DNA from 3 places in the Acidovorax sp. T1 genome. Region 3 is predicted to be linked to each of the others. Evidence: predicted binding sites of a transcription regulator. Region 3 holds the regulator's gene; each other region holds the start of a gene.

Region 1 (7,367 bases), 700 kb from region 3:
CTCTCGTTGTCAAACGCAAAGCCGGCGCCGGCATGGCCGATCTCACAGATCCCGCCGGCCAATGCATGCCAGACCAGCGGCGGTGCGGCTTCACGTTCGGCGGACACGGGCTGCGCAGGGTGATAGGCAGGATGCATCGGGTTGCACGACAGCAGGTGCTTGATGTCGGTCAGCAGCAGCTCCTGGTGCTGCTGCTCATGCTGCAGGCCCAGCTCCACCAGCGCGCACAGCGCCGCGTCGTGCGCCAGCGTGGGCCACAGGCGCAGCATGCGCGCATCCACATCGGCGCGATAAGCCAGCACCTCGGCCAGCGCGGGGCGCGTGAGCAGGCCGCGCTGCGGCCGCGGGTGGCGAGCGCCCACACCGTTGTAATACGAGTTGAACAAGACCCTGAAGGCGGGCTCAAACGGCGCAAACCCGCGCTCGTGCGCCTGCAGCACAAAGGTTTCAAAAAACCAGGTGGTGTGGGCCAGATGCCATTTGGCCGGGCTGGCGTCGGGCATGGACTGGGCGGTGCAGTCTTCGGGTGACAGGGGCGCTGCCAGGCTGGTGGTGTGGCGGCGAATGTCGAGGTAACGGGAAAGCAGGGAATTCATGGCCATACAACGCAAAAGCAGAGGGTTCAGGGGCGGGCATGGACCACAGCAAACCAGCCCTGCGCGTCCGTCCAGGCCTGCGCACGCGAAAAACCCGCCTGGGCCAGCATGGTGGTGAACACCGCAAGGGGGTATTTGTAGCTGTTTTCGGTGTGAATGCGCTCGCCCGCGGCAAACCCGCGCTCACCCGCCGGCCAGCGCACGCGGATGGGTGCCAGGGCCTCCAGGTGCATCTCGATGCGCGATTCTTGCTGGTTGAAGAAAGCACGATGGCCCCACTGGTCCTCCACAAAGTCACTGCCAATCAGGCGGTTGATGTGCGTGAGCACGTTGCGGTTGAAGGCCGCAGTCACCCCTGCGGCGTCGTCATAGGCGGCCTGCAGCACTTGCACGTCCTTGGGCAAATCAATGCCGATCAGCAGGCCGCCATCGGCGTCCACCAGGGCGCGCATGTGGCGCAACAGCTCCAGCGCGTGCGGCGGGTCGAAGTTGCCGATGGACGAGCCCGGATAAAACACCAGGCGCTGGGCCCGGGGAATGTCGGCGGGCAGCACAACGCCCTGGGTCATGTCGCCGCCCACCGCGCGCGCGTCAAGCCCTGGCATGTCCGCGCGCAGGCGCAGCACGGCCTCCTGCAAATAATCAACCGAAATGTCCACCCCCACAAAGCAGGCGGGGCGCACCCAGTGGCACAGCGCGCGGGCCTTTTCGCAACTGCCGGCGCCCAGCTCGATCACCGTGCGCACCGTGCCCAGCTGCTGCGCCATGTCGGACGCATGCGCCTGCATCAGGGCGTTCTCGGTGCGCGTGGGGTAGTACTCGGGCAGGCGCGTGATGAGTTCAAACAGTTGCGAGCCGCGCTGGTCGTAAAAATATTTGGGAGAGATGCGTGCGGGGCGCTGGCTCAGGCCGTCGGTGATGTCGTTGTGGCAGGTGGGAGGCATGGCGGTGGGCGTCTGGCAACAGGAGGGAAAGGATGCCACAGGCTACCCCCACTGCGCCCACCCTGGGTGACAGCCAGCAACGACGGAAAGTGCAGAAATACACCGAAACGGAATTGCACCGGGCAGCCTTTCATCACAAGGGCTCTCCAAAAATTCCATTATTTTTCGGCTTCAGCCCAATACCATCAAGCGCTAGTAGCTATTATTTAAGTAGCAAACCCTTCACCGCTGCGCAAAACGCGCAGTCTGCTGCACCGCTTCTGCCCAACGGGAATCGCCCAAAAAAAAGGCCGGCGCAAGCGCCAGCCCGTTCACCTTGGGGTCGTTTGACAAGGCGCCGCTCGCTCAGCGCCCTGGCATCAGAAGCGCCAGCCCAGGCCCACGCCCACCAGCACGGGATCGACCTTGAAGGTGCCCGCCTTGGCGCCGCCAGCGAACACGTCGGTCTGGATGTAGACCTTCTTGACGTCAAAGTTCAGAGACAGGTTCTTGGTCAGCGGAATGTCCACGCCGACCTGCAGGGCACCGCCCCAGCTGTTGCGGTCGATGTCCACGCCGGCGGGCAGGTTCACGCTGGAAAAGCGCGTGTAGTTGACACCGGCGCCCACATAGGGCTTGAAGCCGGGGGCATCAAAGTGGTATTGCAGCAGCAGCGAGGGTGGCAGGTGCTTGAGGCTGCCAATGTTGGTGCCGTTGGAACGCAGGTCGTGCTTTTGCGGCACTGTGAGGATCAGCTCGGCGGCCACGTTCTTGTTGAAGAAATACGTGATGTCCACTTCAGGAATCGTTTTGTTGTTGACCGACAGGCCCAGGCCCGTGCTGTCCTTGTTGGCGCTGTCCAGATGAACGGCGCGCACGCGCACCAGCCAGGGGCTTTCGGCTTGCTGCGCAAAGGCAGCGCCAGAGGTCATTGCACACAAAACGGCGACAGCCAGCAGATTTTTTTTCATACAGAACTCGATGCGGTTGAACGGGGACGACCCCCGTACCGCCATTGAGCCTGTTAGCAAAATGGTCAACCTTGCCTCAGGTCAAACTCTTGGTAGTTACCCCAAAGGGTGTTGCCGGCCCCCCCAGGCATCAATGTGCCGTGGCGCCCTTGCGCAGCCGGGTCAGCAGGGTCACACCCGCCAGCACCAGGCCACCGGCCACAATGCCGATGACCGCGTTCAGCAGGTTGGGAACCAGCACCGCCCACAGGCCGCCAACAGGCCACAGGGCCGCCGCGGCGCCCATGGCCTCCACGGCATGGTGCACCGCGGGAACCCCGTGCACCAGGATGCCGCCGCCCACCAGAAACATGGCCGCCGTGCCCGCCACCGAAAGGGCCTTCATCAGCCAGGGCGCGGAGCGCACAATGCCCGCGCCCAGCGCACGGGCTGCAGCGCCGGGCTTCTGGTTGAGCCACAGCCCCAGGTCGTCGAGCTTGACGATGCCCGCCACCAGGCCATAAACCCCCGCCGTCATCGCCAGCGCAATACCCACGAGCACGGCCACTTGCTGCACAAACGGCGCACCCGCCACCGTGCCCAGGGTGATGGCGATGATTTCCGCCGACAGGATGAAGTCGGTGCGAACGGCGCCCTTGATCTTGTCTTTTTCGAAAGCCACCAGGTCCACGGCCGGATTGGCGTTGGCCTGGACATGGCTTTCGTGCGCGGCCTCGTCCTGGTGGGGGCTGTGCAGAAACTTGTGCGCCAGCTTTTCAAACCCCTCGAAGCACAAGAAGGCGCCGCCCACCATGAGCAGCGGCGTCACCGCCCAGGGCGCGAAGGCGCTAATGAGCAGCGCCGCCGGCACCAAGATGGCCTTGTTCACCAGCGACCCCTTGGCCACGGCCCAGACCACCGGAATCTCGCGGTCGGCACGCACACCCGTGACCTGCTGGGCATTGAGCGCCAGATCGTCGCCCAGCACGCCCGCCGTTTTTTGCACCGCTACCTTGGTCATGACCGACACGTCATCGGCCATGGCAACGCTTTTTTTGGCCGCCACCTTGGTCATGAGGGCCACGTCGTCGAGGATGGTCGCAATATCGTCCAACAATGCGAGAAGGCTGCCAGCGGCCATGGAAATTCCTTGTAAAAACAGGTGAAAACGAGCGGGAGCAGGTCAAGGGCAACCGTCAGATCCGCTGCGTGGCGTGCACTATAGCAACGCACCGTGGCAACCCATGCAGCCCGCTGCCGCATGTCCCACCAACGGGCCGGGACACAGCGGGCGCCGGCAAGCGCATACTCGGCGGCTCACCCACCACTTCGGGGTCCCCTGACATGGGCTTCGCGCCCCGCCATGCCAGGCTATCTCACCAAACAGGAAAGCGTCCCGATTGCGGGCGTGGACAACCTGCTGATCCGTTCGCTGCGCGATCACCAGCAATTTTTTGACCCTCTGGGCGCGGCAGAACGCCTGGGCATCTCGTCGGCGGCCTGGCCAATATTTGGCCTGTTGTGGCCCTCAGGCGCCCAGCTGGCGGCGCGCATGGCCCTGCGCCCCTTGCGCACGAACGAGCGGGTGCTGGAAATCGGCTGCGGCCTGGGGCTGGCCAGCCTGGTGTGCCACCGCCGCGGCATCGATGTGACGGCCAGCGACTGCCACCCGCTGGCCAATCCCTTCTTGCTGGAAAACCTGCGGCTCAACGCCTTGCCGCCCATGAAATACCGCACGGGGCAATGGGGCGCGCCAGCCGCATCTGAAGACGAGGCGCCGCCAGAGGCCAGCGCCGTGCAGGGGCAGTTTGATCTGATCATGGGCAGCGATGTGCTGTATGAGCGCGATGCGCGCGCCACGCTGGCGGGTTTCATCGACCGCCACGCGGGCGTGGGTGCACAAATCTGGATCGTGGACCCCAACCGCGGCAACCGCGCGGCATTCCACAAGCAGATGGCAGCCCACCGCTTCGAAGTGGTCGAGGAGCGGCTGGACCACCCGGTGCGGGGCGATCTGCCAGCCTACAAGGGGCGCCTGCTGGTGTACCAACGCAAGGGTTAAGGTGCCCCCCTGAGCCGCTTCGCGTCTTCCCCCCAAGGGGACGCCACCCGTGGCCTGGCAAAGCCAGTTCCACGGTGGCACTGACCTGGGCCGCGCCGGTTGCATGGACTGCGGGCGGCGCGCAGCGCAATAGATTACTGAAATGACCGAACTGACCGTGTCAACCCGCCCCAAAAGCGAAAAGGCCAGGCCACGAGGACCCAGCCTTTTCGCATGGCGCGGGCCCGCAGCCCGGCCGGTCAGAAAACGATCACCCCACCCACTTGCGGGCGTTGCGCCAGATGCGCATCCAGGGGCTCAGGGCACTCGGGTCGCCACTGGTCCAGCTCATCTGCACGTTGCGGAACACGCGCTCGGGGTGCGGCATCATGGCCGTAAAGCGTCCGTCGGCCGTGGTCACCGCTGTCAGGCCGCCCGCGCTGCCGTTGGGGTTGAACGGGTACTGCTCGGTGGCCGCGCCGTGGTTGTCCACAAAACGCATGGCCGCAATGGCCTGCGCCGCGTTGCCGCGGTATTTGAAGTTGGCATAGCCCTCGCCATGCGCCACGGCGATCGGCAGGCGGCTGCCGGCCATGCCCGCAAAGAACAGGCTGGGCGATTCGAGCACCTCCACCATGGACAGGCGGGCCTCGAAGCGCTCGCTCTGGTTGGTGGTGAAGCGCGGCCAGTCTTGCGCGCCGGGGATGATGTCGGCCAGCTCGGCAAACATCTGGCAGCCGTTGCACACACCGAGGCCAAACGTGTCGGTGCGACCAAAGAAGCCCTGGAACTGCGCAGCCAGCACCGGGTTGAAGGTAATGCTGCGCGCCCAGCCAATGCCCGCGCCCAGCGTGTCGCCGTAACTGAAACCGCCACAGGCCACCACGCCCTGGAAGTCTTCGAGCTTCACGCGGCCGGTCTGCAGGTCGGTCATGTGCACGTCGTAGGCCTCAAAACCCGCCTCGGTGAAGGCGTAGGCCATCTCCACATGCGAATTAACTCCCTGCTCGCGCAGGATGGCGACCTTGGGGCGCGCGAGTTTCAGGAACGGCGCGGCAACGTTGTCGGTCGCATCGAACGTGAGGTGCAGATGCATGCCGGGGTCGGTGGGCGCGCCTGCAGCGGCGTGCTCGGCGTCTGCATTGGCGGGGTTGTCGCGCTGCTGGCAGATCTTCCAGCTCACGGCATCCCACACCTGGTGCAGGTCGGCCAGCGGCGCGCTGAACACGGCCTTGGCATCGCGCCAGACCTGCAGCTGGCCCTTGCCGGCTTCGATGCTGGACGATGCCGGACGCGTCTTGCCCACAAAGTGGCTGAACTTCGACAGACCATGCTCGCGCAGCGTCTGCATGACCGCGTTGCGCTCTGCCGTGCGCACTTGCAGCACCACGCCCAGTTCTTCGTTGAACAGGGCCTTGAGTGTGAGCTCTTCGCGGCGCGCGCTCACCTGCTGCGCCCAGTTCTTGGCGTCGCCGGTTTCCATGCGGCTGTCGCTGATGCCGTCGCCCTCGGTCACGAGCATGTCCACGTTCAGGGCCACGCCCACATGGCCGGCAAAGGCCATTTCAGCCACTGCCGCCAGCAGGCCACCATCGCTGCGGTCGTGGTAGGCCAGGATCTGGCCCTTGGCGCGCAGCGCGTTCACGGCGTTGACGAGGTTCACCAGGTCTTGCGGGTCATCCACATCGGGCGCCACATCGCCGCTCTGGTCCAGTGTCTGGCCCAGGATGCTGCCGCCCATGCGGCTTTGGCCCTTGCCCAGGTCCACCAGCACCAGCGTGGTGTCGTCTTCGGTGGCGTTGAGCTGGGGCGTGAGCGTGCCGCGCACATCGGGCAGCGAGGCAAAGGCGCTCACGATCAGGCTCACGGGTGAGGTGACCTTTTTCTTTTCGCCGCCCGAACCGGATTCGCCTTGCGGCTCAGTCCACTGCGTGCGCATCGACAGGCTGTCCTTGCCCACAGGGATCGATATGCCCAACGCCGGGCACAGCTCCATGCCCACGGCCTTGACGGTGGCGTACAGGTCGGCATCCTCGCCGGGTTCGCCACAGGCGGCCATCCAGTTGGCACTGAGCTTCACGCGCGGCAGCTCAATCGGCGCGGCCAGCAGGTTGGTCAGCGCCTCGGCCACGGCCATGCGGCCCGAGGCGGGCGCGTTGATGGCGGCCAGCGGCGTGCGTTCGCCCATGCTCATGGCCTCACCGGCGAAGCCCTTGAAATCGGCCAGCGTGACGGCGCAATCGGCCACGGGCACCTGCCAGGGGCCGACCATCTGGTCGCGGTGGCTCAGGCCACCCACGGTGCGGTCGCCAATGGTGATGAGAAAGCGCTTGGACGCCACCGTGGGGTGGGCCAGCACGTCAATCACAGCCTTTTGCAGCGGCACGCCGGTCAAGTCCATCGGTGCGAACTGGCGCTCCACGGTCTTCACATCGCGGTGCATCTTGGGCGGCTTGCCCAGCAGCACGTTCATGGGCATGTCCACGGGCAGCTTCTGGTCGTCGGCCGTGGCGGCGGGGTCGTGCAGCACCAGCTGGCGTTCTTCAGTAGCCGTGCCGATCACGGCAAACGGGCAGCGCTCGCGCTCGCAAAAGGCCTTGAACTGCTCCAGCGATTCGGGCGCAATCGCCAGCACGTAGCGCTCTTGCGACTCGTTGCTCCAGATTTCCTTGGGCGCCATGCCCGATTCTTCGAGCTGCACCGCGCGCAGGTCAAAGCGTGCGCCACGGCCTGCGTCATTGGTCAGCTCGGGGAAGGCGTTCGAGAGGCCACCCGCGCCCACGTCGTGGATGGCGAGGATGGGGTTGGCCGCGCCCTGCGCCCAGCAGTGGTTGATGACCTCTTGCGCACGGCGCTC
Region 2 (7,367 bases), 840 kb from region 3:
ACCACTCGCCCGGCGCCGCGCCGTTGCAGGCGCTGTGCGTGCAGGCGGGCAAACCCAGGCCGCCCATCCTGGGCCTGCCATCGGCCCCCACGGCCCGCGCCGCCAGCCAGTTCACGCCCGACCGTTCGCTACAAAATAATGAGCTACTTGTGCTTATTGGACAAGGGCTAGATGGCAAAATCACCCATACCCTGCAGATCATCCACACCCCCGGCCACGCGGCCAACCACCTGTGCCTGCTGCTGCAGGAAGACGGCCTGCTGTTCAGCGGCGACCACATCCTGAACGGCAGCACCACCGTGATCGACCCGCCTGACGGCAACATGGCCGACTACCTCGATTCGCTCGACCAGCTCGATGCCGCCTGCGCCGAACACGGCGTGGAGTTCATCCTGCCCGCGCATGGCTATGTGCTGGGAGGCCCGGTGCATGGGGCGCGCAGCGCCATCGCCCAGCTCAAAGCCCACCGCCTGGCGCGCGAGGCCAAGGTGCTGGCCGCCCTGCAGGCGCTGCCCGATGGCAGCATTCAAGAGTGGGTGCAGCACGCCTATGACGACGTGCCGCCGCGCCTGTGGCCCGTGGCCCAGCGCTCGCTGCTGGCGCATGTGGAGCGTATTCGCGCGCTGCAGCCCGGGAACAACTGACCCCCTGAGGCGCTGCGCGCCTTCCCCCAGGGGACGCCACCGGTGGACCGGCAAAGCCGGCTCCACGGTGGCACTGGCGTGAAGGCAGCGCCGGTTTCAAAAAGCTCCGCCGACAATCAGGCCACTGCACCATCGAACCGCATCCGGCGAATGCTCACCTTATTTCCTATATGACCGACAAAAACCCCGACCCCACCCACATCCGCCTGGCCAAGCGCGTGGCCGAACAACTGAACTGCTCGCGCAGCACGGCCGAGCAGTTCATCGAAGGCGGCTTTGTCAGCGTGGACGGCCAGGTGGTGGAAGCCCCCGGCGCCCGCGTGCGCCCCGACCAGGCCGTGACGGTGGCGCCCGATGCCAGCCTGCTGGAGCTGACCCCGGTGACCTTGCTGCTGCACAAGCCAGCGGGGTTTGAAGCCGGCCTGGGACTGCCAGGCGCACCCACAGGGCAAGCGGCCCACGCCAGCCGCAGCCAGGGCGCGCAACAGGCGCTCACCCTGCTCAATGCCGCATCCCACCTGGCCGAAGACGCCTCGGGCATCCGCGTGCTGCAGCGCCATTTCAAGCAGCTCGAATGCTTCACGCCGCTGCCCACCGAGGCCAGCGGCCTGGTGGTCTACACGCAAGACAAGCGCATCGCTCGCAAGCTGGCCGAAGACATCGAATCGCTGGAGCAGGAGTGCATCGTCGAGGTGAAGGGCGACATCGCGCCCAACGGCCTGCAGCGCCTGTGCCACGGCCTGTCGTTCAACGGCCGCCCGCTGCCGCCCATCAAGGTGAGCTGGCAGAGCGAAACCAAGCTGCGCTTTGCCCTGAAGGGCATCCGCCCCGGGCAGGTGCCCGCCATGTGCGAGGCCGTGGGCCTGTCGGTGGTGGCCATGAAGCGCATCCGCATCGGCCGCGTGCCGCTGGCCAAGGTGCCCGAGGGGCAGTGGCGCTATCTGCAGCCGTGGGAGCGGTTTTAGCAGGGCATGACGCTATCCATACGATAGCTATCAGCGCTTTCTGGATAAGCGCCAGCGCCTGTTTTCATGAAAAGTGTGAAGCGCGCCGATAAGCCGGATTCTGTGCACCACTGGCCCTCTTGCGAAGGCCAGCGGCGTGACCGCCATTACTCTGGGCCGGGTGTCGCCACCACGGCTCGATGCTACCTACCCGCCAGCTCTGCGGAACCACATCAACGCTGGCCTACTTGGTATTGCTGCGCGTAGAGATTGCCCGTTTCACCTTGGGCGCGGAGCGCCCAAGGTGGCTGTGGGCTTTCTCGGCTTACGCCGAGAACCGACTGGCTTCCGCCATTCGGCACCGGCTTGCGCCGGCGACCCACAGAACACCCAAGGGTTGCTCCACTCCCAAACTCGTCTCTGTTGCTCTGATCCTCACCTCACGGTGGGCAGCCGTTAGCTGCTACGCTGTCCTGTGCAGTCCGGACGTTCCTCCAGTGCCTGGTTTCCCAGATTGCACCAGCGGCGGTCTGGCGCGCTTCACGGGGGCGATTATCCCCCGATCGGCATATCCATATGCTCCGAATGAGCGATCAACTGGTCCAGAATGCGCGGACACCCCCTCTTTTTTCAGGAGACTCCCCATGAAAACCGACAACGTCCTGCAAACCATCGGCAACACCCCGCATGTGCGCATCAACCGCCTGTTTGGCCCGGGCGCCAGCGTGTGGATCAAGTCCGAGCGCAGCAACCCCGGCGGCTCGATCAAGGACCGCATCGCGCTGGCCATGGTGGAAGACGCCGAAAAATCCGGCGCCCTGAAACCCGGCGGCACCATCATCGAGCCCACCAGCGGCAACACCGGCGTGGGCCTGGCCATGGTGGCGGCCGTCAAGGGCTACAAGCTGGTTTTGGTGATGCCCGACAGCATGAGCATCGAGCGCCGCCGCCTGATGCTGGCCTATGGCGCCAGCTTTGACCTGACGCCGCGCGAAAAAGGCATGAAGGGCGCCATCGCCCGTGCCGAGGAGCTCAAGGCCCAGACGCCCGGGGCGTGGATTCCGCAGCAGTTCGAGAACCCGGCCAACATCGACGTGCATGTGCGCACCACGGCGCAAGAAATCCTGGCCGACTTCCCCGACGGGCTGGACGTGCTGGTCACCGGCGTGGGCACCGGCGGGCACATCACGGGCGTGGCGCGGGTGCTGAAAGCCAAGTTCCCGCAGCTGAAGGTGTTTGCCGTGGAGCCCACGCAATCGCCCGTCATCAGCGGCGGCCAGCCCGCGCCCCACCCCATCCAGGGCATTGGCGCGGGCTTCATCCCCAAGAACCTGGACACCAGCCTGCTGGATGGCGTGATCCAGGTCGATGCCGAGCCGGCCCGCGAATACGCCCGCCGCAGCGCCCGCGAGGAAGGCATGCTGGTGGGCATCTCCAGCGGCGCCACGCTGGCCGCCATTGCGCAAAAACTGCCCGAACTGCCCGCGGGCAGCCGCGTGCTGGGCTTCAACTACGACACGGGCGAGCGCTATCTGTCGGTGGAAGGCTTTTTGCCGGCTTAACCGAGAAAAGGCCGTTGGATGCGGCCGGTAAAATCCCCCTCCCCTCCCCTGCATTGCCCTTCGCCCGATAACCACGGGCCGCAAGACCATGATCCGCCTTTCTGAAATCCGGTTGCCGCTGTCTGCGCTGCCGTCCGACCCCAACCCCGACACCCAGCCCGAAGCCGCCCTGCGCGCACTCGCCGCGCAGGCGCTGGGCCTGGCCGATGCCGCCGGCATTGCCACGCTGCAGGTTTTCAAGCGCAGCTTTGACGCGCGCAAAGCCGATCTGCTGGCGGTGTACATCGTCGATATCGCACTTGCCGACCCCGCGCAGGAAGCCGCCCTGCTCGACCAATTCGCAGGCAACCCGCACATCCAGCCCACGCCCGACATGGCCTGGCAGCCCGTGGGCCAGGCCCCGGCCCATCTGCCCCTGCGCCCGGTGGTGGTGGGCTTTGGGCCCTGCGGCATCTTCGCGGCACTGGTGCTGGCGCAGATGGGTTTCAAACCCATCGTGCTGGAGCGCGGCAAGAACGTGCGCGAACGCACCCAGGACACCTGGGGCCTGTGGCGCAAGCGCGAGCTCCACCCCGAAAGCAATGTGCAGTTTGGCGAAGGCGGCGCGGGCACGTTCAGCGACGGCAAGCTTTACAGCCAGATCAAGGACCCGCGCCACCTGGGCCGCAAGGTGATGGCCGAGTTCGTCAAGGCCGGTGCGCCCGAAGAAATCCTGTACGTGGCGCATCCGCACATCGGCACCTTCAAACTGGTGAAGGTGGTGGAGAGCCTGCGCGCGCAGATCATCGCGCTGGGCGGCGAGATCCGCTTCGAGCAGCGCGTGACGGACGTGATCGTGGAAGAAGGTGCAAAAGGCCGCCACCTGCGCGGCCTGACGGTGCTGAACCAGGCGACGGGCGAAACCACCGCGCTCGCTGCCTCCCATGTGGTGATGGCGCTGGGCCACAGCGCGCGCGACACTTTTGCCATGCTGTACGAGCGGGGTGTGCAGATGGAGGCCAAGCCGTTTTCCATCGGCTTTCGCATCGAGCACCCGCAGGGCGTGATCGACCGCGCCCGCTGGGGCCGCCACGCCGGCCACCCGCTGCTGGGCGCGGCCGACTACAAGCTGGTGCACCACGCCGCCAATGGCCGGGCCGTGTACAGCTTTTGCATGTGCCCCGGCGGCACCGTGGTGGCCGCCACCAGCGAGCCGGGCCGCGTGGTCACCAACGGCATGAGCCAGTATTCGCGCAACGAGCGCAATGCCAATGCCGGCATGGTGGTGGGCATCGATCCGCGCGACTATCCGCGCGACCCTGCGGCCTACGAAGCCACGCTGGGCGCCACGCACGGCGTCGAGGCCCTGGCCGCCGGCCAGCACCACCCGCTGGCGGGCATCGTGCTGCAACGCCAGCTGGAATCGGGCGCCTATGTGCTCGGCGGCAGCAATTACAGCGCGCCCGGCCAGCTGGTGGGCGATTTCATCGCCGGCCGGCCATCGAAAGAGTTGGGCAGCGTGCAGCCGTCCTACCAACCCGGCGTGACGCTGGGCGATCTGCAGGGCGCACTGCCCGGCTACGCCATCGCAGCCATGCGCGAGGCCCTGCCCGTGTTCGGCCGCAAGATCAAGGGCTTTGACATGCCCGACGCCGTGCTCACCGGCGTGGAGACGCGCACGTCGGCGCCGCTGCGCATCGACCGCGGCGACCACCTGCAAAGCCCCAACACCGCCGGCCTGTACCCCGCCGGCGAAGGTGCAGGCTACGCCGGAGGCATTCTTTCGGCGGGCGTGGACGGCATCAAGGTGGGCGAGGCCGTGGCACGCAGCCTGCTGGGCGCGGCGGCCTGACAACGGCGGTTTCGCAAGCGGCGCGGCCACCGCGGGGCCGCCGCGTTTCTTGACATCCATCAAACCGCAGACGCACCGGGGCGGCACACTGCAGGTGGCAAGGTTGCCACGCAACAGGACCCACCCATGACCGCACCGCTCGCAACACCCCTTCCCGCATCGCCCCCCGCGCCAGCGGGGCTGATCAAACGTTTTGGGCTGTGGGCGGCTCTGGCGGCCATGGTGGCCGTGTTGCTGCTGCCCACCCCTGCCGACTTGCCGCTGGCCGGGCACTACATGCTGGCCATTCTGGCGTTTGCCGTGATCGTGTGGATGACCGAGGCGCTCGACTATTCGGTCAGCGCCGTGGTCATTGGCGCCTTGATGCTCTTTTTGCTGGCCTACGCGCCCAGCGCCGCCAAGCCGGGCATGACCACCGCCATGGGCACCGGGGCTTCGCTCAGCCTGGCGCTCTCGGGTTTTGCCAACAGTGCCGTGGCATTGGTGGCGGCGGCGTGCTTCATTGCCTCGGCCATGACGGCCACCGGGCTGGACCGGCGCATCGCGCTCACGGTGCTTTCCAAGGTGGGGGCCAAGACGCACCACATCGTCATTGGCGCCATGATCGTGGGCTTTTTGCTGTCGTTCATCGTGCCCAGCACCACCGCCCGCGTGGCCTGCCTGATGCCCATCATGATGGGCTTTGTGCTGGCCTTCAATGTGGACCGAAAAAGCCGCTTCGCCGGCCTGCTGGTGATCACCACGGCGCAGACCGCCAGCATCTGGAACGTGGGCATCAAGACCGCCGCCGCACAGAACATGGTGGCCATCGGCTTCATCGAAAAACAGCTGGGCGCGCAGATCACCTGGGGCGAATGGTTCGTGGCCGCAGCGCCTTTTGCCGCGCTGCTGACGGTGGCGCTGTTCTTCATCATGACCCGCATGATGAAGCCCGAAATGCACGAGATTGCCGGGGGCCAGGAAACCATCCGCAAGCAATTGCAGGAGCTGGGCCCCATGACGGTGAACCAGTGGAAGCTGCTGGCCATCGTGCTGGCGCTGCTGGGGTTCTGGTCCACCGAAAAGGTGCTGCACAGCTTTGACACCACCTCCACCACCATCGCAGCCGTGGCGCTGATGCTGTTTCCGCGCATCGGCGTGATGGACTGGAAGCAGTCGCAAAAGGGCTTCCCCTGGGGCACCGTGGTGCTGTTTGCCGTGGGCATCAGCGTGGGTTCGGCCCTGCTGCAGACCAAGGCCGCTGGCTGGCTGGCGCAACTCATCGTGACCAACCTGGGCCTGCAGATGGCCTCGGCATTCGCCATCCTGATGCTGCTGTCGGGCTTTCTGATCGTCATCCACCTGGGCTTTGCCAGTGCCACGGCGCTGGCGTCCACCATGATTCCCATCATCATCAGCGTGCTGTCCACCGTGCAGACGCCGGGCATCAACATCGTGGGCATGACCATGATTTTGCAGTTCGTGGTGAGCTTCGGCTTCATCCTGCCGGTGAACGCGCCACAGAACATGATTGCCTACGGCACCGACACCTTCGAGGCCCGTGATTTTGTGCGCACCGGCTTCATGATCACGGTGGTGGGCTCGGTGCTGCTGGTGATTTTTGCGCTGACCTACTGGCCCTGGATGGGCCTCATGGTGCGCTAACCCTGCGCCTCAATGCAGGGCGCCGGGGCTGCGGGCAAAGCCCCGCGTCCATCAACAATCCCGGGCTTTAATGCAGCGCTCTCACGCCGCCCGCTGCAGCAGGCAACCGGAACGCATCCACCATCTCCGCCAGTTGCTGCGCCTGCGCGCGCAGGCCCTGGGCAGCGGCCGAAGACTCCTCCACGAGCGCCGCATTCTGCTGAGTCATCTGGTCGAGCTGCGAGACCGCCTCGCCCACCTGGCTCAGGCCGGTGGTCTGCTCACGGGCCGCCGTACTGATCTCGCCAATGATGGTGGCCACCTGCTGGACGGAATCGACAATCTCGCCCATGGTGTCGCCCGCGGCATGCACCAGCTTCGCGCCTTCATCGACCTGGCGCACACTGTCGCCGATCAGGCCACCAATCTCCTTGGCCGCGGTGGCCGAGCGCTGGGCCAGGCTGCGCACCTCGCTGGCCACAACAGCAAAACCACGGCCCTGTTCACCCGCACGGGCAGCTTCCACCGCCGCATTGAGCGCGAGAATGTTGGTCTGGAACGCAATGCCGTCGATCACGCTCGTGATGTCGGCAATGCGGCGCGACGACAGCGCGATGCCGTCCATAGTGCCCACCACGCGGTCCACCGCCTCGCGGCCCCGGCGGGCCACATCGCTCGCGCCCGTGGCCAGGTGGCTGGCCTGCGCGGCGGCGTCGGCACTGTGACGCACAGTGGCCAGCAGTTCTTCCATGCTGGCGGCGAT
Region 3 (7,367 bases):
AGCCAGGCGCAAGCTGGCCTGCACTTCAGCCTGGCGGGTGATATCCCTGAACGAATACACACGCCCCACGGGGCGGCCATGGTGAAGTTGGGGCACAACGCGACGCTCCACCGTCATGCCACCGTGCAAGTGGAGGATGTCGGCGCTCTCCACCAGCGGCTCACGTTCAATGGCAATCAGGCGTTCCAGGTAGTCTTGGCGATCCACCACCCGGGAGGCCATATGGTCGTGCACCGCAGTGTCGTTGCGCTGCACCAGGAGGTCGCGGGGAATGCTCCAGATTTGCGCCAACTGCTGGTTGAAGGCGCGCACACGCCCGTCAAGACCGCACACCAGCATGCCGTCCGCCGCGGAGTCGAGGGTGGCGCGCAATTCTGAAAGCAGGGTCTCCAACTCCCGCTCTGTGGCCTCCTGGGCACTGCGATCGAGCATTGTCAGCATGAGAACCGCACGACCATTGCCTTGGTCCACACAGCAGACACGCCGATCGACCGGCACCAGCAGACCATCTGGCCGCAACACGCTCGTATGCGAGCGGATGCCCTGCGAAAGGGTGGCAATGGGCTCGGCCCAGAATGCGTGATCCTGGGGCGTTGCCGCCAGGCATGTCACCGGCTTGCCCACCATGTCACTTGCGGACCTGCCTGCCAGTTGCTCAGCCGCCCTGTTCGCCTGCAGGATGCGTAAGCTCTTGCCATCCACAAGCCACACCGCCTCCACCAGGCCGTCCAGCCAAGACTGCGGTGGGAACTGGCTCACGCTTGCGCCTCGTCAGTACCCGGGTCCACCGCGCGCTCAAAAAAATAGCAGATTCGCTTACGGGGCGAAAGATAGTCGAGGGCATCGCGAGGCAACTGGGCAGGTTTCAGGCTGCGTCGTATACCCAGTTCAGGCATCGCCTCCAGGTCCAGCACCGGGGCCTCATCCTTGGGAACCCGGGAATCGTGAACGATCACTTTGGGCCGTAGCGGTCTGGACGAGTTGACAGACACCACGATGGCGTAGCGGTCGTTGACAAGCTGGACCACCGATCCCGGAGGATACACACCCATCATCCGGATGAAGGCGCCCAGCACCACCGGATCAAAGCGGGATTTGAGCTGGGCAAACATCACCGACAGGGCTTCGTGGGGCGTCAAGGCATCCACACCTGCCGCGGGGTTGCACATCCGGTCGTAGTGGTTAACCAAGGCTAATATCTGGCCCGAACGTTGCATATCCTCGCCCACGAGATGCAGGGGAAATCCGCTACCGTCTGCCATTTCATGGTGCTGCGCAATCGCTGTCAGGACCGCATCAGACAAGCCCATCAATTGCGCGAAGGCGACTGACTGCCCTACGTGGGACTCATAACGCTGCCGCTCGGCCGGCATGAAGCCGGTGGTAGGCACCTTGAGCTTGCCCAGATCGTGCAGCAGCGCAGCGACACCGAGTTCGTGCAGGTCCAGGCTTTTCATGCCCAGTGCCTTGCCCAGCAAGAGGCTGATGACCATCACGTTCACAGGATGCAGTGCGCTGCTCTCGCCCACGCCTTCTGACAGGAGACGGATCACGGAGTCGCCGTTCTCCAGCAATTCCCTCAGGCAATCCGACACCACCGCCTCGCACTGGGTGCGAGCCAAGCCGGGTTGAACAGCAACCGTACGCTCCACCGCCTGGTATTGCCGCGTGGCGCTCCCGAAGCGCTGGTTGCACGCGGCCAGCACCCGGTTCTGAAACTGCAGGTGGGCACGGTTCTGTGCCGCAACGGAATCCACGCCAGCGGAAATGTGCGCCACGGCGTCTGCGACCGAATCCGCGTCAAGGGTGTCGGGCGCGTTGCCGGGGAGCGCATCCAGCGCATACACTTCCGGATCGCTTTTCTGGGGGAAGTAACGAACCTCTGTGAGGCCCAGCTCCCTGATCGTGGCAATCTGGTCTGTAGACGCGATGCGAAAGCGGCTCACCGGGAACGGATGACGCATCCAGCCCAAATCGAGCTGAACGTACATGCCGACACGAAGCTGGCTGGTATCAATGAAGAGGGAGGAATTCACGACATAAGAGGCGAAACATGGTGATATGAATTCCACCAATGGTTACAGCAATTATCACCATTTCGCCATCCATCCCGCAACTCGCAGCCAAAAAGCTGCACTGTCGGGCAACACTGCGCCACAAAACAGACGAAAGAACCTGCGACTGCTGCCCAGCGCTACTCCGCTCATGCCTGGAAACTATCGACTACCGGCACCAGAGCGAGGGTTTGTAGACCAGGTCCATCCACAACGCCCAGCCTGCAACCCCCACCAGCAATGCGCCCGCCAGACGCGTTCCCCAACTCGCCCGCACGGCATTGAGGTGTGAACGCAACTTGCCCCATACCCAGGGGCCGCCCACCAGCCACAGGCCACTGCCCACACCAAACAGCGCCATGGTGGCAGCGCCCTGCAGCGCGCCCCCGCTGAGCGCTGCAACCAGTAACGCAGAGTAAAGCAATCCGCAGGGCATAAGCGCCCAAAGCACCCCCGCCACCATCAGCCCGCCCGGTGCACGGACAAGGGGTTGCACGCGGCGCCAGGCTGTGCGTCCGGCCTGCTCCACCCAAGCAGGCTGGCGCGCCTGCACCATCATCATCAGGCCCCATGCCATGACCGCAACATGCATCAGGGTCCATACCGGACTTAGGGCCATGGTTTGCTGCGTCAGCCAAGCCAGGCTGTCCATGGCCAGCGCCGCCAAGGCACCCGCCCCCGCATAACCCGACAGGCGCCCGAGGTGGAACGCTAGCAAGCGGTGCGGCAGCGCGCCCCGGGGATGCCACTGCACCGGCCGAGCGGTGAGGTCCCCGGCATCACTGGTGATCGAACACGTCGCCCCTGGACCCACAAGCGCACCACAAGGTGCAGAGCACATGGCCAAGCAATGGGGCCCTCCGGCGAGCCCCATGATCAAGGCCGTTACGGCGAGTGGCGCAAGCATGAAACCTGATACTCCGTTGGATTGGTCACCCTAGATGATGCGCGAAAACCTCGCCCGATTGCGGTCAGCCTGCAAATAGCGGTCAAACACCATCGCGATGCCGCGCACAAAAAACCAGCCCATGGGCGTCACCTTGACGCCCTCGGAATCCAGCACGACAAGGCCTTGCTCGGCCATGGTCTCCAGTTGCTCCAGCTCCGGCGCGAAATACGTCCGAAAATCAATGAGCCACGCCTGCTCCATGGGCTCGAACTGCACTTCGCCCTGGCACATGAGCGCCATGATGACCGCCCTGCGCACCAGGTCGTCGCGGTTCAGTGCCAATCCTCGCACCACCGGCAAACGTCCCTGGTCCAGATGGTCGTAATACTCCTCCAGCGACTTGGCGTTCTGACTATAGGTGGCCCCCACCCTGCCGATCGCTGACACACCCAGGGCAATGAGATCGCAGTCGGGCTGTGTGCTGTAACCCTGAAAGTTGCGGTGCAATCGCCCCTGCCGCTTGGCAACAGCCAGGGCGTCGGTAGGCAGGGCAAAGTGGTCCATGCCCACGTACACATAACCTGCGTCCATGAAGGCATCGAGCGAGCGCGACAGCATGGTCACCTTGGCGGATGCGGCGGGGAGCTCCGTCGAAATGATGCGTCTCTGGGGCTTGAAGCGGTCGGGCAGATGGGCATAGGCATACAGGGCGATCCGGTCGGGGCGCAATTGCGCCACCTGCGCCAACGTGCGGTCGAACGACTCGGGCGTCTGGCGCGGCAGTCCGTAGATCAGATCCACATTCACCGACTCAAAGCCCAAAGCGCGAGATGCCTCCACCAGCGCAAACACCTGCTCTGCCGGCTGGATGCGGTGCACCGCCTTCTGAACCTCGGCATCGAAATCCTGCACGCCGAAGCTCAGCCGGTTAAATCCCAGCTCCGCCAGCACCGCCAGGCGCTCCGCGGTGACAGTGCGGGGATCGACCTCGATGGAATACTCACCACCCGGCGCGAACGTGAAGCTGCGCCGCAACGTTGCCATGAGTTGCCGCAGTCCGTCATCCGAGAGAAAAGTGGGCGTGCCGCCACCCAGGTGCAGCTGACTGACCACCTGCCCGGTGCCGCAGTGGGCTGTGTGCAGATCGATCTCGCGGCTGAGGTAGCGCAAATACACATCGGCACGGTCATGGTGCTTGGTGATGATCTTGTTGCATGCGCAGTAGTAACACAGCGATTCGCAAAACGGAATGTGGACGTACAGGGACAGTGGCAGTGCCATGGCCGTGGTACCCACCCGGCGCTGCGAGAGCGCCAGCACGTAGTCTTCGTGCCCAAACGCCTCCACAAACCGGTCCGCGGTGGGATAGGAGGTATAACGAGGCCCTGGCACGTCAAAACGGCGCAGAAGTTCTGGTGAAACAGCGGTCATGGGAAAATATCCTTGCGTGCACCAGTACTGTGCCGTACCCTTCAATCGACGTCCTTGACCTTAATCAAGAGCACGAAGGGACGCAGCGGTGACAATTTGATTCATATCAGCCACCGGGTCGCAGCGCGGGACAATTGCGTCCCAACAGACATCAGCCAACTATCCCGGCCCAACCAGGTTCCAGTGTCCATGAATCCGCAAACCATCAAAGTCGCCTGCTCCAACTGCAACCTGCGAGAGCTGTGCATGCCCGTGGGTTTGAACGACCAGCAGTTGCAACGCATTGATGACATCGTGGCTGTGCGACGAAAAATCAAGCGTGGCGGCACCCTCTTTCGCAATGGAGAGTCATTCACCTCTCTTTATGCCATTCGCACCGGTTTTTTCAAGACCTGCGTCGCCACTGAAGACGGGCGTGACCAGGTCACGGGTTTTCAGATGGCCGGTGAAATCATCGGGCTCGACGGCATCGTCAACGATCACCACACCTGCGATGCCATCGCCCTCGAAGACGCCGAAGTGTGCGTCATGCCCTTCGATCGCATCGAAGAACTGTCGCGTGAAGTCAATGCCCTGCAACACCATGTTCACAAGATCATGAGCCGCGAAATCGTTCGCGAGCACGGTGTAATGCTTTTGCTCGGCAGCATGCGCGCGGAAGAACGCCTCGCTGCGTTCCTTCTCAATCTGGTGCAACGCCTGCACGCCCGTGGGTTCTCGCAATCCGAGCTGGTATTGCGGATGACGCGGGAAGAAATTGGCAGTTACCTGGGACTCAAACTGGAAACCGTGAGCCGCACGTTCTCGAAATTTGTGGAGGACGGCACCGTGGAAGTCAAACAGCGCCATGTCCGCATTCTGGATACCGAGGCCCTCAGGCGCATCGTCAACAATCAGCAGGCCTGCCACTGATCGTCATACAGAAATGTGCCCCCTTACGGGCACGATGAAACCTTGTGGCAATCGTCCGGCCGTGCCTCTGGGGGCACCGGGCAGCGGTTGAGTTCAAAGGATGACATGGACAGCAGTGTCGTCAGCGCACTGGCAAGCATGGTAACAATCCAGAAGACAAAGAACGCAAGGGTATAAACGCCCTGGCGCGACAGCGTCAATGGCTGGCCAAACCAATGCAGATCCTGCGGATCCACCATGGCAAAAACCAGCATTTCCAGAATGCCCGCCACCAGAAAGGCAGGCCATGCAATCCACATCAAGCGTTGTTTCCACATCGTCTTGTCTCCTAAGATTTTTCTGAAGTGATGTGCATCCACCAGGCTGGCATTGAATCTCAGCGAGGTTGGTCCCCGGCAGGTGTCGCCGCGTGGTTGCGGGCCTTGAGTGCCGGGGCCAGGCTTTTTTCAGGCTGCGCCAGCGTCTGGTTGATCTCCATTCCCTTGCGGTAATAGTCTTCCTCAACGACAGGGTCCGGCCGACTGACGGCGAGCCACAACGTGACGAATCCGGCAATCACCACAATGACCGGCCCGGCAATCACCAGCCAGACATGACCAAACTTCCACCAAGGCTGCGGTTCAGAAGCAACAACGGGGCTGGATGACATAAAACCTCCTCAGCTTGTCAGCAATACAGATCACAAGACACCACGGAACCTGCAGTGACCTGCAGTGACCTGCATTTAACGCGGCACCAGGAAAATGGATTTTTCGGTCACTTTGCCACCGCCTTCCAGTGCCGAAATATCGAAATGAATCGCATGGGAACCAGGAGCCGCCGATCCATAAGGAATCTGGAGTCGCACGGCCACCCAGCGGGATTCTGCGGCGCCAATGTCGACCTCCTGCTCAGAGGCCACTTCAAGGCCCTCCAGCCCGTTCGCTGAAATGCGATAGCGCTGCGCGGCCTCGGTGGCATTCATGATTTGCAGCCGATAGACATTTTCCAGCTTACCCCCGGCAACAATGCGGGACAAGGCGGCACGGTCACGCACGATATCCACTTTCAGGGGGGTGCGCGTTGTCAAGCTGGCCAGCATGCCCACGCACAAGGCCACCAGAACCGCGGTGTAAATGAGCACGCGGGGGCGCAAGACATGCCGCAGGATTTGCGATTGGCTCCAGCGATTGAGCACACCATTCTGGGTCGAATACCGTATCAACCCCTTGGGGTAGTTCATCTTGTCCATGACGGTGTTGCACGCATCCACGCACAGGCCGCAGCCGATGCACTCATATTGCAAACCCTTGCGGATGTCGATGCCCACCGGACATACCTGCACACACAGCGTGCAGTCGATGCAGTCGCCCAGGCCCTTGGCCTTGTAATCCACCGTCTTGACCCGGGGACCACGCGGCTCGCCTCGGGCTTCATCGTAGGTCACGATCAGCGTATCGCGATCGAACATTGCGCTCTGGAACCGCGCATAGGGGCACATGTATTTGCACACCTGCTCCCGCAGAAAGCCCGCGTTGCCATAGGTGGCCAAGCCATAGAAAACCACCCAGAAAATCTGCCAGCCGCCGGAAAAAGCCAGCAACTCGGGACCCAGTTCCCGGATCGGCACGAAGTAACCCACAAAGGTGAATCCCGTCCAAACGGACACTGTCACCCACACGGTTTGCTTCAGGAACTTCTTGCGGATCTTCTCGAAAGTCCAGGGACTCGCATCCAGTCGCAGACGCGCACTGCGATCACCCTCGATCTTGTGCTCTATCCACATGAACATCTCGGTGTAGACCGTTTGTGGACACGCAAATCCGCACCACAAGCGACCGGCCACCGCCGTGAACAGAAACAGCGAGAGCGCCGAAATGATCAGCAACCCCGTCAGGTAAATGAAATCCTGCGGGTAAAGGACCAGTCCAAAAATATAGAACCGGCGGGCCCCCAGATCAAACAGCACCATCTGGCGCTGGCCCCACTCAAGCCACGGCAACCCATAAAAAACAAGCTGCGTGAGAAACACCATGACCCAGCGCCAGCGCGCAAAGTACCCGCTGATCGATCGCGGGTAAATCTTCTTTTGCGCCTCGTAG

The links. The regulator FNR, encoded in region 3, switches genes on or off when oxygen is low (the NO sensors DNR and NnrR bind a similar motif). The targets are predictions, from matches to a motif close to TTGATNNNNATCAA.
Region 1: a site for FNR is predicted at 2,562-2,575, ahead of CCX87_RS08370 (OmpW/AlkL family protein). Genes of this name have one in related genera too.
Region 2: a site for FNR is predicted at 5,031-5,044, ahead of CCX87_RS15475 (DASS family sodium-coupled anion symporter). Genes of this name have one in related genera too.

The regions. Positions count from the first base shown of each region.
Region 1 is NZ_CP021648.1:1,774,528-1,781,894, reverse strand. Features, by position in the region: gene egtB (ergothioneine biosynthesis protein EgtB) at 1-596, opposite strand, end outside; gene egtD (L-histidine N(alpha)-methyltransferase) at 623-1,540, opposite strand; gene CCX87_RS08370 (OmpW/AlkL family protein) at 1,900-2,490, opposite strand; gene CCX87_RS08365 (DUF808 domain-containing protein) at 2,621-3,610, opposite strand; gene CCX87_RS08360 (class I SAM-dependent methyltransferase) at 3,833-4,531, shown strand; gene purL (phosphoribosylformylglycinamidine synthase) at 4,782-7,367, opposite strand, start outside.
Region 2 is NZ_CP021648.1:3,317,326-3,324,692, forward strand. Features, by position in the region: gene CCX87_RS15450 (MBL fold metallo-hydrolase) at 1-644, shown strand, start outside; gene CCX87_RS15455 (rRNA pseudouridine synthase) at 815-1,609, shown strand; RNA gene rnpB (RNase P RNA component class A) at 1,683-2,130, opposite strand; gene cysK (cysteine synthase A) at 2,233-3,150, shown strand; gene CCX87_RS15470 (NAD(P)/FAD-dependent oxidoreductase) at 3,239-4,981, shown strand; gene CCX87_RS15475 (DASS family sodium-coupled anion symporter) at 5,108-6,625, shown strand; gene CCX87_RS15480 (methyl-accepting chemotaxis protein) at 6,693-7,367, opposite strand, start outside.
Region 3 is NZ_CP021648.1:2,476,753-2,484,119, forward strand. Features, by position in the region: gene CCX87_RS11595 (sensor domain-containing protein) at 1-759, opposite strand, end outside; gene CCX87_RS11600 (HD-GYP domain-containing protein) at 756-2,036, opposite strand; gene CCX87_RS11605 (sulfite exporter TauE/SafE family protein) at 2,224-2,961, opposite strand; gene hemN (oxygen-independent coproporphyrinogen III oxidase) at 2,992-4,374, opposite strand; gene fnr (fumarate/nitrate reduction transcriptional regulator Fnr) at 4,564-5,286, shown strand; gene CCX87_RS11620 (hypothetical protein) at 5,310-5,603, opposite strand; gene CCX87_RS11625 (FixH family protein) at 5,663-5,935, opposite strand; gene ccoG (cytochrome c oxidase accessory protein CcoG) at 6,011-7,367, opposite strand, start outside.